One region of the Paenibacillus sp. FSL R7-0204 genome, then DNA from elsewhere that is predicted to be linked to it. Evidence: predicted binding sites of a transcription regulator. Region 1 holds the regulator's gene; the other holds the start of a gene.
What was found. The regulator LexA, encoded in region 1, represses DNA repair genes until DNA is damaged. The targets are predictions, from matches to a motif close to CGAACATATGTTCG.

Region 1 (6,163 bases):
GCCGGCTGATGTTGAATCCGCTGGGGTTCTTGTTGCAAGAGATGCTGTATATTCTGTAGTTGAGGGGGAAAAGAATGAATTCGCGTTATGATACGCCAAGTCCTGCACGCAGAGTCCGCAGGAGATCGGGCGGTAAGTCGTTACTGGTCCTTATCCTTGTTCTGGTTGTGATGGCTGTTACGAATCCGGGGAAGGAAGCATTCAGTGAGTATTTTATGAAGAATCTGGAGAATACGCTTGATCAGGAAATAGGCGACGGAATTAGCAAACTGGTGGCCCAGCCTGTAATTGAGTCATTGACCAAGAGGGATAACTACATTTTGTTCTCGGTATTCAGTGTACCGGACCTTAAGAATACCAATTTTTTTACCGGGGATGGCGGGGCCACGAAGAAGTATATCGGATTGTTTAAAATCATGTTCATTAAGCTGTAAATATGGTTTACATATTGTTCCATAACCCGGTATAATTGAATAGATTCGAGACGGAATCTTTAATATGGTTGTGGAACAAGGAGGAACGAAGTTGAATACGGCTTATAAAGTACTGTCCAGTGATGCTGATCTATTCGCTGCCGCACTGGCACAGGTACAGGTCTACGTCGTTCAGCTGGTTGATGGCAAACCGCATGTGATTGCTGATTATGCCGGACCTGTACAGAAATGGACACCGGAGTACATAGTGCTGGCCGGAATGACTTATAGACGCGATGAATTTGAATTCCGGGTACGATTGAACAAGAAGTGAGCATAATTCGCTACCCGCTACCTGCGGCTCTAACATTACTGCCGAATCACACAATCTTTGGAGCCATTCTTGGCATCTCTTATACTATCCAAGTGTAAAAGAGGTGTAAAGATGAGCCAAAGAGAACGTAACCGGATTCGCAGAGCCATTAATGTCCTGCTTACACAGCGGGCTGTCCTGCTGGAGAGACTGGAAGAAATCAATGAGAATCTGCGCAGAGTGCCTAGAGGTTCGCGGGCCAGAAGAGAGCTGCTGGCAGCCAGAGAATCGATCCGCGAGGCCATCCGTTTGAATACGGTGGCTATCCGTCTGTTGAGAAGTGTGCTATAGTCTGTATCCGCTCTAATTCATAGGAGTAACAGGAACCCTTGGGGCGCAATCTGGCGTCTCAAGGGTTTTTGTGACGTTCCTATTCCCGGATGGTGACACGGGTACCTATGGGAACGAGGGCGGCCAGAGCCAGAACATCTGCGTTATACATGCGTATACAGCCGTGCGAGACCATATGGCCGATGGAGGATGGGTTATTGGTTCCGTGGATGCCATAATGCGGCTTAGATAGCCCCATCCAGAAGGCACCGAATGGACCGCCCGGATTGGGCTGCTTGTTAATGATGGTGTATTCGCCTACAGGCGAGACGGTTAACATTTTACCGATGCCGACAGGGAAGCCTCTGGTGACAACGTCATTATCCAGCAGGTACAGCATGCGCTGTGACAGATCGACGATAATTCGGTAATTGGGCATACAGATCAGCACTCCTTTGTAATCAGGATATGTGCGGAGCGGTGCAGCGGTTCACAGAAAAGTGGCTAAAAATCCAATTACGAACAAATGTTTGCGTTGGGCTTTTTGGCGACTATACGAAATGAACAGAAAACAGGCTGCTTCGCATGGTGCGGAGCAGCCTGTTCTTAAGCGGGGAGTAGATTAGTGGATATCGCGGAATAATCCGATGACCCGTCCCAAAATCGTAACGCGGTTAAGGCGGAGAGGCTCGTACGCCGGATTCTCCGGTTGCAGCCTGATATGATCCCGTTCCTTGTAGAAGGTCTTGACAGTTGCTTCATCTTCATCGGTCATCGCTACAACAATATCGCCATTGTCGGCAGTCTGCTGCTGGCGTACGATGACATAATCCCCGTTCATAATTCCGGCATCCACCATACTATCACCAAGGACAGATAGCATAAATACCTTGTTATCGCCTACATAATGAGCAGGCAATGGGAAGTAATCCTCAATATTCTCTGTTGCAGTAATAGGAACACCAGCTGTAACCTTACCCACTACCGGGATGCGGGTAACGGTCTGGACGAATTGATGCACATTCTCTGAATCTTCCTGGCCGAGTAATTCAATGGCACGCGGCTTCGTTGGGTCACGCCGGATCAGGCCCTTCTTCTCTAGCCGGTCCAAGTGACCATGCACGGTAGAACTGGAGGCCAGGCCGACAGCCTCGCCAATCTCGCGGACGGACGGAGGATAACCCTTGCTGCGGACTTCATTACGTATAAATTCCAGGATCGCCAGCTGACGACTAGAAATCTTTGACATCGGAATCAACCCCATATACTATGTTTGGGAAAATTATAACATAGAACTTCCGTTCGTACAAACATAAGTTCTAAAATGAGGAAAATATGAGAACGGAAAAATAGAGAACAAACGTTCCGAGAAAACTATTGATCGAAACACATGTTCGTGTTATATTATTTTCGAAAGCGAGAACAAGTGTTTGGAGGATGATGATCATGTTAAAGTATAGTACATACAACAGCATCTACAATAATGAGGATATCAAGGTGTCTGCTACCGGCAATCCAACTGCTAATAGTAATGTAACCAAGATCAAGGACGCAATTCTTCATAGTCTCGCTGCGCTCTCATCGCTATTCCGTCAGGTCAGCCTGATGAAGCTGCTCCTGGTGCTGATGCTTGTTATTTCGGGATTCACTGTGGTGGGGAATGTTTTTGCCGGTTCGGTCTCTTCAATGAAGCCGGATAAGCGGATCGTAGTCGAGCGTGGAGATACCTTATGGAGCATTGCGTTAAGTAACAAGCCTGAGGACATGAAGACAGCCGTATATATAGAAGGAATAATGAAGACGAATCATTTGGAGAACAGCGTCATTAAGGCCGGAGATATTCTGACTTTACCTTTATACTGAAGGAATGTGTCAGACTAATGATCGACTGTGAGAGCTTTCAGGGGGTAGACCTTGACAAGCTCTTTTTCTCATGGCAAAGTTAAAATGAATTTAGAGGGAGGGAAACGTATTGAATATTGACGAATTGGTCGCACGCATCAATGAATTGGCACGCAAAGCTAAGAACGGCGGCCTGAATGAAGAGGAACTGGCTGAACGTGCCAAGCTCCGCGAGATTTACCTGGGGAATATCCGCACTAACTTTCGGGCCCAGCTTGATACTATCGAAATTGTGGACAATCCGGAGCATGAAGAAGGCAATAACGGACTTAAGCATTAGCCTGTTGCCTTTTCATAGATAATACAGGATGACTAGGGGGAACTTACATGGCCCGTTCTTGGGAAAGAATGGTTCAACGCAACACGAAGCAAATTAATCAGCAACGAAAGAAGCAGGGGAAGGATTCCATTTACACTTCCAGCACTAAGACTGCCGCGAAAAGCATCGATATTTTCAAAGGCCGCAATATTGTATTCCCCGTTGTACTGATGCTGCTTGGCATCATGTTCTGGGTGGTCGGCTCGATTGATGAAGCCAAAGGAAGCGGGATTCTGGCCAACTGGCTGGGGGTAGTGCTGTATTTCCTGCTCGCTGCGCTGCTGTTCTTCCGCCGTCCGTTCCTTAAGGTTGAGCGTGCGCGTATCTCTACTATTAAATACAACCGCGAACGCTTCCTGGCTGCGGCGGATATTGAGAAGATCACCTTATCGCGCAGTGTAGTTACCATTAAGTATAAGGGTAAGCGCAAGCAGTGGATTTTCTCCAAGCTGATTAACCGTTATGACACCGCAGCGATGGGGGAACGTCTGGAGCAGTTCGCCAAGAACAACAATATTGAACTAGTGCACGAATAAGAAGACATACCAGCATATAGGGAGTGGGAGAACAAATGCCGATTACCGCCGTACTATTTGACCTTGATGATACCCTGCTGTGGGATGACCGCAGTGTAGAAGAAGCCTTCCGCTATGCTTGTGAGGGGGCTGGAGATTCCATTGATCCCGGGGATCTGGAAGCTGCTGTACGCAGAGAAGCCCGTGCACTCTATGAATCCTATGAGACGTATCCGTTCACGAAGCTAATCGGTATTAACCCGTATGAAGCGCTATGGGCAAACTTCACTGCCGGTGAACAGCCGGAGTTCCGTCAATTGGAGCAGCTTGCCCCCGTCTACCGTAAGGAATCCTGGCGCCGCGGCCTCGCTTCACTCGGGGTAGAGGATGAAGCGCTTGCTGCACAGTTGGCCGACAACTTCGCCGCTGAGCGCCGCAGCCGTCCCTATATCTATGAAGAGACGCTTCAGGTGCTGGACGAGCTGCGCGGTAAGGTGACGCTGCTGCTGCTTACGAACGGCTGCCCGGCACTTCAGCAGGAGAAGCTGGACGGTGTGCCGGAGCTTACCCCGTATTTTGACCATGTTGTGATTTCAGGAAGCTTCGGCAAAGGCAAGCCGGACAAGGGAATCTTCGAGCATGCGCTCGGATTGCTGGATATTACTCCAGAGCAAGGGATAATGGTGGGCGATAAGCTTACGACAGATATTCTTGGCGGCTTGTCTGCCGGACTGACCACAGTCTGGATCAACCGAAATGCGAAAGCATCGGACCCGGAGATTACGCCGGATTACCAGATCAGCCATCTCTCCGAGCTTCTGCCGCTGGTAAACTCCCTATAATTGAATTTTATGAAGCCAGTATCCTATTTAGTGGATATTGGCTTTTTTATATCTGCTATATTGTTTGAACTTGAAAATATACTGTATAGGGAAAAGTGGCGGAGGCGAATTTGGGAACAACAAAATACTTGAATCAATGATATGACTATTCTCATGTTCTGGAGTGAATCATGCAGCTTCTTTAAGGCAAATTGAATAAAATGTGTATAATAAGGAGAGTAGCGATCTGACTTTCATTGTAATATAGAATTGGTATGTTCGTGGATGAAGAAGAATCTACCTATGAACCGGGAGGACTTCGGATGATGAAGCCAAGGATACGCAGGGGACTTATATGCATTGTGATGGGGATGACGCTAGCCGGATGTTCAGGGAATAAGGAAAATGAGATGCAGATGCATGCTGCGGCCAATTCCTCCATGTCACCGATTAAGGTTGAGCTGAGCTGGACCCCGGAGGAAGTAACCGCAGGGACGGCAGTTAGCTTCAAGGCTGTGGTGACACAGGACGGTGAACCGGTGGATGACGCCAGAGAAGTAATGTTTGAGGTCAACGAGGCCGCAGATAAGAGCAAGAAGGTTGAAATCAAGGGTGAAAGTACCGGAGAAGGGGCTTATGTCGGGGAACATACCTTTGAAGAGGCGGGCGAATTCAGTATCACTTCACATGTGACTGCCCGGACGCAGCATTCCATGCCAAGCAAGAAACTTGTGGTAGCGCCGTAATAGAAATGAAATCAATGGAAATACAAATAATGCAGGGTGGAAAGGAAGGCTTTCCGAAATCCCTTTATTCTGCTAAAATTACTCTAATGTTTCACTGGGGGGATGGAAAGTGGCCAAATACACACTTGCTGAGAGCTTGCAGCAGCGCATATTGATACTGGATGGAGCAATGGGTACCATGATTCAACAGGTGCCGCTCACCGGCGAGGATTTCGGCGGGGATGACCTGGATGGCTGTAATGAAATGCTGGTCCTGACCCGGCCGGAGGTTATTCAGGACATTCATGAGAAATACCTGGAGGCCGGTGCGGATCTGATTGAGACAAATACCTTCGGTGCCACCTCAGTGGTGCTTGCCGAATATGATATTCAGGACCGTGCCCGGGAGATTAATCTTGCGGCAGCCAGACTTGCACGTAATGCCGCTGATAAATATGATACACCGCAGCGCCCGCGTTATGTGGTAGGGGCTATGGGACCAACCACGAAAACGCTATCTGTCACCGGGGGAGTCACGTTCAAGGAGCTTATAGACAGCTATGAAGAACAGGCGGTTGCCTTGATCGACGGCAAGGTGGACGCCCTTCTGCTGGAGACATCCCAGGATACCCTGAATGTAAAGGCCGGAAGCATTGGCATCCGTAATGCCTTCGAGAAGAGCGGAATTACGCTGCCGGTGATGATCTCGGGGACCATTGAGCCTATGGGAACCACACTGGCCGGACAGAATATAGAAGCCTTCTATATTTCGCTGGAGCATCTGAAGCCGGTGTCCATCGGATTGAACTGTGCTACCGGACCGGA
Region 2 (6,163 bases), on a different contig from region 1:
CCAAGCATGAAACTGATACTAAACCTCCTGCTCTCGCACTATCAATCTTAAACGTAATACCTATAGTATCACCTGACTCTAGGTGTGAATTCCCACCGAAATTGTTACGGTAAGTTGATATACTCCCATGAAATGAATAATTAGAGGGCTGATTGTGAGGGGCGTAAATATTTGCTCCATTTAAAAAGTGTGTAAGTCCAGAAGCTGTAGTCACACTACCATTCAATGCTGAAACGGTGACTTATGGTCCAAAAGCAGCTATTCCTGCTGGAGTAAGTGACAATCCCCAAGATAAAACCTTGTTAAAGGAATACTACCCAAGTATTTAAGAAAAAGTAATTTTAATTTTATTCATAATAATATCGAACTGCTATTGAAACAGCGAAACAAATTTCAAGGACTCCGATAAGCTCAAATATGAGTATCTATTAGTTGGAGTACATCCGTAGATGGGGCGTTGGTCTCCGGGACCTCCGGCTGCAATGCCCTCTTCCGCTGCCCCGCGGTGAGTACAGGCACCCCACCCCTCCCATTCATCTCCACCATGTGCTTCCAGTAGCGCTTCGGCATCAGTGAGGAGCGCAGCCGGTCGCTCTTGCGCTCCTTGATGCCGATGGCATTGTAGAATCCGGTCCATAAGCGGCGGTACGCTTCCTCCGTCTCATCGGGCTCGGGCGGGGTCCACCCGCTTAACGGCACGATGGCCTCCCGCCCGGGCTCATGAATCAGCGCAGCCCCATGCGTCTGGTCGTAGATCATGAAGCTCTCCCCTTGGAACCGGTCGCAGAAGTGCTCCTGAATCACAGGAAGCACATAGCCCTGCGGCTCAATGACTGCGGCCATGACCGGTCCGTATACAGAGAAGCGGACGAAACCCGTATATAGATGCGCTTCCCGCCGGAGTTGTTGAACGGCCTTCATCAGCCTATTAACAGTATCATCAGCCAGCATATTCATCACCTTGCGGCCATGCCGGAAGCCTAGGTACAGGAAGTTCAGCAGCAGCATTTCCTTATCGGGGGCGCAGCTCCAGAAGCCCAGACGCACCAGCTCCTCGGCTTCGCGGCTGATCCGCAGCGGCAGGGACTTCAGTACCCGCGCTGCCTTCTCCTTGTCGGTCTCAATCCATTTGGCTTCCAGCAACAGGCCTGCTTCACCGCCTTCAGCATGAATCGCCAGCGGAATCTCCTTCCAGGCATAGCTCTCAAATACACAGCACAGCAGACCCCCGAAGCTTCCGTCATAGGTGTACGCCAGTGCGGATGGCTTGAACATCAGGCCTTCGCTCCCTTCTTGAGCAGGTTCCAGCCATCTGCTGCCGGAAGGGCTGACAGGTTGAAGTCGTCGAACAGCGTGAGCTGTTCCACCTTCGGCTGCTGGAGAGCCAGCTGCTCCCCGGACATGAGTGAGCGAAGCAGCGTATGCTCGCTTACCTTCAGCCCCTCCAGCGGCTTGTCCTTACAGGTGATGAAGAACTGGGCACGCTTGAGGACCACTCCCAGCTTCTTCAGCGCATGGAAATCGAGCGATCCGGCCCGTCTGGCCTTTACGATCCGCTGAGCGCTTCTTACGCCGATGCCGGGTACACGCAGCAGCATCTCGTACGGGGCGCGGTTGATCTCAACGGGGAACTGCTCCCGGTGGTTAACGGCCCAGCTGCATTTGGGGTCCAGCAGCGGGTTGAAGTTCGGCACGGCCTCATCCAATAATTCATTCGCCTTGAAGCCGTAGAAGCGCAGGAGCCAATCGGCTTGATAGAGCCGGTGTTCCCGCAGCAGCGGCGGCTTGGTGTCTAGAGCGGGCAGGAGGGAATCCTCTACTACAGGGGTATAGGCGGAGAAGAAGACGCGCTTGAGCGAGTATTTACGGTATAAGCCTTCCGTCAGATTAAGGATCTGGTAATCTGTATCTGGCGTTGCTCCCACGATCATCTGGGTGCTTTGTCCAGCCGGAGCGAAGCGGGGCGCATGATTATACCGGACGATATCGGAGCGGTTCTCCTTGATCCGGTTCGTAATCAGCCCCATCGGCTTCAGGATGGACACCTTGCTCTTATCGGGAGCGAGCCGTCCGAGGCTCTCCTGGGAGGGCAGTTCGATGTTGACGCTCATGCGGTCGGCGAGCAGCCCCAGTCTGGACAGCAGGGCTTCGTCTGCTCCAGGGATAGCTTTTACATGAATATAACCGTTAAAATGATAGACATTGCGAAGCAGCTCAAGTGCGGCGATTAACTGCTCGGTGGTGTAGTCCGGACTGCGCATAATGCCTGAGCTGAGAAATAATCCTTCTATATAATTACGGCGGTAGAATTGCATGGTGATATCTGCGATCTCTTCGGGGGTGAAGGCAGCCCGGCGGATGGGGTTGGACTTGCGGTTAATGCAATAGGCACAATCATATACACAACCGTTGGTCATTAGCACCTTCAGCAGCGAGATACAGCGGCCGTCCGCCGCGAAGCTGTGACAGATGCCCATCGCGGAGGTGTTGCCGAGTGCCCCGGCCTGGCCCTTGCGGTCGGAACCGCTTGATGTGCACGCCACATCGTATTTGGCGGAAGCGGTCAGAATCTCTAGTTTCTCCATTACATCCACGGTCTCAATCCCCCTCATATGTGAGCATTATATACCGAACGTACGTTCTTGTCAAAAGCGTAAACCATCTCCCTGGCCGCCTGCAAAATGTATGCGCATTCCTTCTTGTGCTATAATAGAAATTGATGGTTCATCGAATGAGGAATCATACGGTTATTGAAAATCGGGTTAGGAGTGTTGCTGAAGTGAGAGGATATAACATATGGCGGCCCATCATGCTGATTGCGGTTGCTCTGCTGACAAGACAGTTAGTGACAAGTATTTGCCTTATGTTCGGCATGTCGCAGGAATCGGCAGGCAGTGTAGCCATGCTGGGCATGATTGTTGCTGCACTTATTATGTACAACCGCATGATGAAGGGCCGCCGCCGCAGATAAAATAAATAGAAGATCCGGACGTATCTATTCGAGCGGAGCGGATTGCATAGGAACAGGCTTGAGAGACGCCCGCACAGGTGTCTTTTTATTTTAGCACTGTCTTTTTTACTAAATAAATTTATGCAGACAGGTGTGTATCCCGGCGATCCGGCAAGCGGTGCTTGAATAATATGGCTGGAGCTTATATTCTTAGAAGGATATGCTATATGAAGACCATACAGATTCAAGGTAACGTACATTCCCTTCGGGAGGGCGTTATTTATAGAATCAACCCACAGCATGGGAAATGAACATACAGGAGGAAACCAATTGAGTACACAGAACATTGGAGTGCCGTTAGAGGGTTTTGCAGAATTTAGCCGGACGGTAGCCGCAGAAGGTGCAGTACTGCTTAAGAATGAGGGAAAGGTGCTTCCGCTGGGTAACGGTGAGAGCGTTGCTGTTTTTGGGAGAATACAGGTGAATTATTACCGCAGCGGTACAGGATCGGGCGGTAGCGTTCACGTTGCATATACGACGAATCTGCTGGATGGACTGCGCAGCAAGAAGAACATTAGCGTGAATGAAGAGCTGGCTGCAGCCTACGAGGCCTGGATCGGGCTTAATCCGTTCGATGACGGCGGGAAGGTATGGGCTGCGGAGCCGTGGAACCAGAAGGAAATGCCGCTTACAGATGAGCTGGTCAAACAAGCACGAAGCCAGTCAGCCAAGGCGGTTGTGGTGATTGGACGTACAGCGGGCGAGGATCAGGATAATGCCGATACCGCAGGCAGCTACCGGCTGACGGAAGATGAGAAGGCGATGCTTGTCTCGGTTACGGCTCATTTTGAACAGACGATTGTGGTGCTTAACGTGTCCAACATTATGGATATGAGCTGGGTAAATGACGCTGCTTATGTGAATCCTATCTCTGCTGTGATCTATTCCTGGCATGGCGGTATGGAGGGCGGCCACGCAATCGCCGATGTTCTGGCCGGAGAGGTTACGCCAAGCGGCAAGCTGACGGACACCATCGCGTATTCCATTGAAGATTACCCGTCGACCCGCAACTACGGCAATGAGTTCAAGAACCTGTACGAGGAAGATATCTATGTAGGCTACCGTTATTTCGAAACCTTCTGCCCTGATAAGGTTCAGTATGAATTCGGCTACGGGATCTCTTACACGACCTTCAGGCTGGAGCCGGAGGAAGCGAAGCTGGTGAACCAGGCGGGTGAGCCGCAGATTGAAATCGGCGTTACCGTAACGAATACGGGAGCCGTATATGCCGGTAAAGAAGTAGTGCAGGTGTATTACGAAGCGCCGCAGGGACAGCTGGGTCAACCAGCCAAAGCGCTGGCAGCCTTTGCTAAGACCAAGCTGCTGGAGCCTGGTGAGTCTCAGCACCTTACCGTGACCTTCCCGCTTCATTCCATAGCCTCCTATGATGACGCCGGAGTGACCGGGCATGCTTCCGCTTATGTGCTGGAAGCCGGGACCTACCGTTTCTATGTTGGCACCAGTGTCAAAGCAGTGTCAGCAGTGCTTCTGGATGGACAAGAAGGTTATGTGCTGGAAGAGCTTAAGGTCGTGGAACAGCTGGAAGAAGCGATGGCGCCTACCGAGAGCTTCATGCGGATGAAGCCGGGTTCCCGCAAGGAAGATGGTTCTTATGAGCTGGCCTCCTCTGAGGTGCCAACACGCAAGGTGGATCTGGCGGAGCGGATTGAACGCAATCTGCCGCAGACGCTTGAGCAGACCGGCAATCAGGGATATACCCTGCGAGATGTCCATGACGGAAAAGTCAGCATGAGCACTTTCATTGCCCAGCTAAGCGACCAAGACCTGGCGGCGATTGTCCGGGGCGAAGGGATGAGCAGCCCGCTGGTGACTCCGGGTACGGCTTCGGCCTTCGGGGGCGTTAGCGACAGTCTGTTCAGCTACGGCATTCCGGTTGCAGCTACAGCGGACGGCCCATCCGGTATCCGTATGGACAGTGGAGCGAAGGCTACACAGGTATCGATTGGCACCCTGCTTGCCGCTACATGGAATGCAGAGCTGGTGGAAGCCCTGTATGTCATGGAAGGCCAGGAATTATTGCGCAACCAGGTGGATGCGCTGCTGGGACCGGGGCTGAATATCCGGCGCAGCCCGCTGAACGGGCGTAACTTCGAATATTTCTCCGAAGACCCGCTGATTTCGGGGATATTCGCTGCCGCATGCACACGCGGAATTATGAAGGGCGGCTCTAATGCGACGCTGAAGCATTTTGCCTGCAACAATCAGGAGAAGCACCGCAGTAAGGTCGATGCTGTCGTATCGGAACGCGCGCTTCGTGAGATCTATCTGAAGGGCTTCGAAATCGCAGTCAAGCAGGGCGGAGCTAACTCGATCATGACCTCCTACAATCCGGTAAACGGGCATTGGGCGGCTTCCAACTACGACCTCAACACCACGCTGCTTCGCGGCGAATGGGGCTTCCAGGGGATCGTCATGACCGACTGGTGGGCCATCATGAACGATGTGGTGAACGGCGGACCGGCAGACCGTAAGAATATGAACTGGATGGTCCGTGCCCAGAACGATGTGTACATGGTCGTCAGCAATTACGGGGCGGAAGTGAACGCTTACGATGATAATACGATCGCATCACTGGAGAACGGCACGCTTACCCGCGGGGAGCTTCAGCGCTCGGCGATCAACATCTGTGAGTTCATTATGAAGGCGCCGGTATTCTCCAGAAAGCACGAGATTATTGAAGCGGTTGATACGTTCAAGGCTGATCCGGCTATCGGGGCTGAGCAGGTACAGGTGCTGAACGAGAACGCACAGGTAACGCCTGCGGTGTCCGGTCCGACCTACATTCAGGCAGACGAGGCGGGCCAGTACCGCATTATTGTCAGCATCATGTCTCCTGAGCCAGAGCTTGCACAGAGCGCCTGCAACCTGACTCTGAATGGACAAGCGGTAACCACCATTCAGACGAACGGAACGGAAGGCCGGTGGATCAGACAGAAGCTCGTCAAGGTTGAGCTGGAAGCCGGACGGTATGAGCTGAAGCTGGACTTCGTCAAGCCGGGACTGCAGATTGAATGGATTGAGTTCAAGCAGGTATAGTATCAGCATCATTGTATCAGTAACCATTGATAGCACCAGCATCAAGGCACCCTCCGGGGTGTCTTTTTTTGCAAATATTGAATTTACATGATCCGC

Region 2: MKX42_RS33140 (putative DNA modification/repair radical SAM protein) is a predicted target of LexA. The motif match lies at 2,630-2,643, and genes of this name have one in related genera.

Annotation. Positions count from the first base shown of each region.
Region 1 is NZ_JBBOCA010000001.1:3,578,906-3,585,068, forward strand. Features, by position in the region: gene MKX42_RS15880 (hypothetical protein) at 1-59, shown strand, start outside; gene MKX42_RS15885 (DUF4359 domain-containing protein) at 75-434, shown strand; gene MKX42_RS15890 (hypothetical protein) at 526-747, shown strand; gene MKX42_RS15895 (hypothetical protein) at 859-1,077, shown strand; gene MKX42_RS15900 (L,D-transpeptidase) at 1,157-1,495, opposite strand; gene lexA (transcriptional repressor LexA) at 1,679-2,305, opposite strand; gene MKX42_RS15910 (LysM peptidoglycan-binding domain-containing protein) at 2,503-2,919, shown strand; gene MKX42_RS15915 (DUF896 domain-containing protein) at 3,029-3,238, shown strand; gene MKX42_RS15920 (hypothetical protein) at 3,286-3,813, shown strand; gene MKX42_RS15925 (HAD family hydrolase) at 3,849-4,634, shown strand; gene MKX42_RS15930 (FixH family protein) at 4,937-5,359, shown strand; gene metH (methionine synthase) at 5,529-6,163, shown strand, end outside.
Region 2 is NZ_JBBOCA010000002.1:50,722-56,884, reverse strand. Features, by position in the region: gene MKX42_RS33145 (TIGR03915 family putative DNA repair protein) at 412-1,275, opposite strand; gene MKX42_RS33140 (putative DNA modification/repair radical SAM protein) at 1,275-2,585, opposite strand; gene MKX42_RS33135 (hypothetical protein) at 2,780-2,971, shown strand; gene MKX42_RS33130 (glycoside hydrolase family 3 C-terminal domain-containing protein) at 3,281-6,067, shown strand.